Regions from separate parts of the Kitasatospora sp. NPDC001603 genome, predicted to be linked through region 2. Evidence: riboswitches for the same ligand, from Rfam matches in the RefSeq annotation. Region 2 holds a riboswitch; the other holds the start of a gene.
The links. A riboswitch is a leader RNA that binds a small molecule or an ion and turns the genes downstream of it on or off. The one in region 2 is predicted to bind cobalamin.

Region 1: linked by a shared signal. The riboswitch ahead of ABT263_RS06695 (cobalamin biosynthesis protein) and the one ahead of ABT263_RS23925 (ribonucleoside-diphosphate reductase subunit alpha) in region 2 are both predicted to bind cobalamin.

What each region holds. Positions count from the first base shown of each region.
Region 1 is NZ_JBEPAA010000006.1:147,801-149,994, reverse strand. Features, by position in the region: gene ABT263_RS06700 (helix-turn-helix domain-containing protein) at 57-770, opposite strand; cobalamin riboswitch at 983-1,175, shown strand; gene ABT263_RS06695 (cobalamin biosynthesis protein) at 1,269-2,194, shown strand, end outside.
Region 2 is NZ_JBEPAA010000040.1:32,189-34,382, forward strand. Features, by position in the region: gene ABT263_RS23925 (ribonucleoside-diphosphate reductase subunit alpha) at 1-1,263, opposite strand, end outside; cobalamin riboswitch at 1,453-1,579, opposite strand; gene ABT263_RS23930 (hypothetical protein) at 1,963-2,194, shown strand, end outside.

The sequences.
Region 1 (2,194 bases), on a different contig from region 2:
CAGAGATAGGGCAGGGAGGGGGAGGCGCCGCGCGGGGGCGGCGCGGTACCGGCCCGTCAGACCGGGATCTCGGTCTCCAGGCGCTCCAGCAGCTCCCAGAACCGCTCGCCGAGCGGCCGGGCCGCCGCCGCGCGGGTGTCCGCCGCCGGGGCCGGGGAGCCCCAGCTGCCGGCGCCCCAGTGGGAGGTCACCTGGTACTCGTTCTGCAGCGCCGTCAGCACGGCGGTGAGGTCGCCCTCGTGCACCGGCACGATCCGGCCGATCGGCCGGAGCTGCGCCTGCCACCGGCCGTCCACGCACTGCCGCAGCCGCCGGTCCAGCTCCTGCGCCCGGCCGGTCACCGCGACCAGCTCGCGCAGGGTCGTGCCGAGCACCTGGGCCAGCGCGTAGGTCTGCTCCTGGTCGCCGTCCCACTGACCGGTCGCCTCGGCCCGCTGGTACCGGTCCAGTGCGAGGCCGATCCGGTGGGCCGCGCTCTCCTGGTTGAGCTCCCGGGCGACCCGGAAGTCCCGCAGCCGGGCCGGGCGGACGCCCATCAGCTGGGCCGGCGGGCACCAGAGCGCCCGGGCCAGGGCGATGAACTCGTCCTCGGCGGGGCGCAGCTCGCCGCTCTCCCAGCCAAGCACGTGGGAGGGCAGCAGCCGGACGCCGTGCGCGGCCATGCCCTCGACCACCTGCTCGGGGGTCAGCCCGAGGCCGGCGCGGTGCGCGCGGGCGGCCGCGGGCGAGAAGGGCACCGGGGGCACGGCGGGTGGCTGTCTGCGTCGCATGGCCCGACGGTAGGGGGTGGTCCGGCCGCCCCCCAGCCGCCGAACACACGAAGCGGGCCCGGAGGCTCCTCCGGGCGACTGGACGATCGCACAGGCTGTCATGCCCCTGCGGGGGGTGCCGATCGGAGGTAGTGACGGGGTCGGGCGGCCCGGCTCCGCTGTGACCAACCCCTCCGTGACCTTGGTTGACGCACGGTTCGGCCGCGTGATGGGATCCTTCAGCCAAACGGAGGCATGCAGAGGAAGCCGGTGCGAGTCCGGCGCGGTCCCGCCACTGTCACCGGGGAGCACACTCGGAGTCCCTCCTCCGCCGGCCACGGCGCCGGAGGGGGCCCACCGCGGCGGGCCGTCAGAAGCCGCCGCCGGGCCCGGGGGTGCGTTCGACCCGGAAGCCAGGAGACTCTCGCCCCCGGTACGTCGATCCAGGGCGCGGACCCTGAGTGAGGACACGCACGCGATGCAGGCTGCCCCGACCTTCCGAGCCCTCTGCTGTCCACCGTGCGCCCGCTGACCCGCGCCGCCGCCTTCGCCCTGGGGGCCGCGGCCGGGTACCTCGCCGACGCCCGCTTCGCCGACCCGCGCCGCGGCCACCCGGTGGCCGTCTTCGGCGGTGCGGCCGGCCGGCTGGAGCGGCGGATCTGGCGGGACGACCGCGCCGTCGGAACGGCTTTCACGGCGCTCTGCGTGGGCACCGTCGCGGCCGGCGCGCTGGCGGCCGACCGCACCCTGGGCCGCCGCCCGCTCGGGCGGGCCGCGCTGGCCGCCGCCGCGACCTGGACGGTGCTCGGCGGCACCTCGCTCACCCGCGAGGCCCGCACGATCGGACGCTCGCTCGCCGCGCACGACCTGACGGCGGCGCGGCAGCGGCTGCCGCACCTGTGCGGCCGTGACCCGAGCGCCCTCGACGAGGGGCAGATCGCCCGCGCGGTGGTCGAGTCGGTCGCCGAGAACACCGCCGACGCCGTGGTCAACGCACTCGTCTGGGGCGCCCTCGCGGGCACGCCCGGGCTGCTGGCGTTCCGCGCGGTCAACACCCTGGACGCGATGGTCGGCCACCGCTCGCCGCGCCACGCCCGGTTCGGCTGGGCCTCGGCGCGGCTGGACGACGTGGCGGGCTGGCCGGGCGCGCGGCTGACCGCGCTGCTGACCGTCGCCGCCGCGCCCGAGCCCCGGACGGCCTGGCGGGTCTGGCGCCGGGACGGCTCCGCCCACCCCAGCCCGAACGCGGGCCAGGCCGAGTCGGCCTTCGCCGGCGCGGTCGGCGTGCGGCTCGGCGGCACCCTGCGGTACGGCGCCCGGGTCGAGCACCGGCCGGTACTGGGCGGCGAGCTGAGACCGGTGACGGTGGACGACATCGAGCGCGCCTGCCGGCTCTCCCGCCGGGTGGGACTGCTCGCACTGGGTACGACCGTCGCCGGGCACGC
Region 2 (2,194 bases):
CGCGGTCTGGTTGGCGGCGCGGTTGGAGGCGTCCTTGAAGGTCATCCAGCCGTTGCCGGTCTGCGCCAGGGTGCGCATCATCCGGGAGTAGAGGGTCTGCGCCGGGATGGTGCGGACGGCCTTGCCGGCCTGCTCGGCCTTCAGGTACGCCTCGTCGAACTCGGCGCCCCAGAGGTCGACCAGCTCGGGCACGTCGGCGGGGGAGAACAGCGACCAGTCGGCGTTCGCGTTGACGCGGCGCATGAACTCGTCCGGGATCCAGTGCGCCAGGTTGAGGTTGTGGGTGCGGCGCGCCTCCTCGCCGGTGTTGTCGCGCAGCTCCAGGAACTCCTCGATGTCCGCGTGCCAGGTCTCCAGGTAGACGCAGGCCGCGCCCTTGCGGCGGCCGCCCTGGTTGACCGCGGCGACCGAGGAGTCGAGGGTGCGCAGGAACGGGACGATGCCGTTGGACTTGCCGTTGGTGCCCCGGATCAGGCTGCCGCGCGAGCGGATCCGCGAGTAGGACAGGCCGATGCCGCCGGCGTGCTTGGAGAGGCGGGCGATCTGGGCGTACCGGGAGTAGATCGAGTCCAGGTTGTCCAGCGGCGAGTCCAGCAGGTAGCAGCTCGACATCTGCGGGTGCTTGGTGCCGGAGTTGAAGAGCGTCGGCGAGGAGGTCAGGTACTCCAGCCGGCTCATCAGGCCGTACAGCTCGGAGACCTCGCGCACCGACTGCTCGTTGTCGCCGACCGCCAGACCACAGGCGACGCGGAGCAGGAACTGCTGCGGGGTCTCGACGACCTTGCGGGTGATCGGGTGGCGCAGCAGGTACCGGGACTGCACGGTGCGCAGGCCGAAGTACTCGAAGCGGCCGTCGCCCTCGGGGTCGATCAGCGCGTTCAGGGCGGTGGCGTGCTTGGCGACGAAGTCGGCGGTGGAGTCGCCGATCAGGCCCTCGGCGTGGCCGACCGCGATCGAGTCCGAGAAGGTGACCGAACCCTGGCTCACCGCCTCGTCGACGATCTCCAGCGCGAGCAGTCGCGCGGCGAGCTTCGAGTACTGCGGGTCCTCGGCGATCATCGACGCTGCGGCGTCCACGGCCAGCCCGCGCAGCTCGGCGAAGTCCGAGCCGGCGTGGCGGCCGCGCAGCGCGGCGGCGGCGACATGGCCGGGGTCCACCTGGGGGAGGTCGGCGCTGCGGTCGGTCAGCAGCCGGAGCAGTGCGCCACCGGGGTCGGACACCGTCGGGTCGACGGGGGCGGAGCTTGAACCCTGGGCGGGCAGGGTGACTGAGGCAGCGGTGGTCAAGGCGCTCTCTCCTGGCGGCGATCGGCGTCGGCGGTGGCTCGGGCCGGACCGTTCGGGGCAGGGGAGCACGGCGCGCCGGCCCGGAGGCGGCGCGCGACGGTGGCATCCCCGGCCCGCCCGCGAGGCCCGGAAGTGGTGCTGGTGCGAAAGGCCTCTGCGGGGAGGCCAGGCGGCACGCCGTCGGCAGGTATTCGGACTCGCGGGCTCTGTCGGAGCCGCCCGCACACCGCTGCGGGGCAGTCCCGGACTCGCACCGGGTTCCCCTGCGTCGACAGCAGGGATGAGCATACATCTAGTGGTGTCCGCTCGATGCGACCCCACATGTTGTGCGGCGTCGCGTGTCGACGTGATCGCAGGTGGTACCGGCGAGAGGCCTTTCCCGGGCTGTTCCGGGGCCGTTCCGGGGCTGCGGCCGGCCCCCGGCCGCCCGCCGCGGGGGCCGGCGCCGGGGGCCGCCGCAGGGTCGTTCCAGGGCCTTCGCGGACCGCGGCGCAGGGCGTCGCCAGGAGTGCCCGGGGCCCGGCCGGTGTTCGGATTCGGAAACGGATCGGCCACCGGGCAGGCCCGCCGTCAGGGGCATGCCCTACGATCTCGGCTCATGAGGGAGCGGAGCCAGCGGGTCGTCGACACCGACGTGATTCGTGGAGCGGCCGCCGAAGGCAGTGAGGGGGGCGCATGAGCGACGGAACGGGCACGCCCGGGGAGTGGAGCGGCCGACCCGGCTCGCCGGGGCAGCAGCCGCCCCCTCCCGCCGGGCCGGGTGGCGCGCAGAACCAGCAGCCGGGCACGCCCGGACAGCCGCCGCAGGGCCCGCCGCCCGCGCCGTACCCCGGCGCGCCGCAGCCGGTGCCGCCGGCCCCGGGCGGGTTCGGTCCGCCGCCCGCCTCGTACGGGCCGCCGGTGCCCG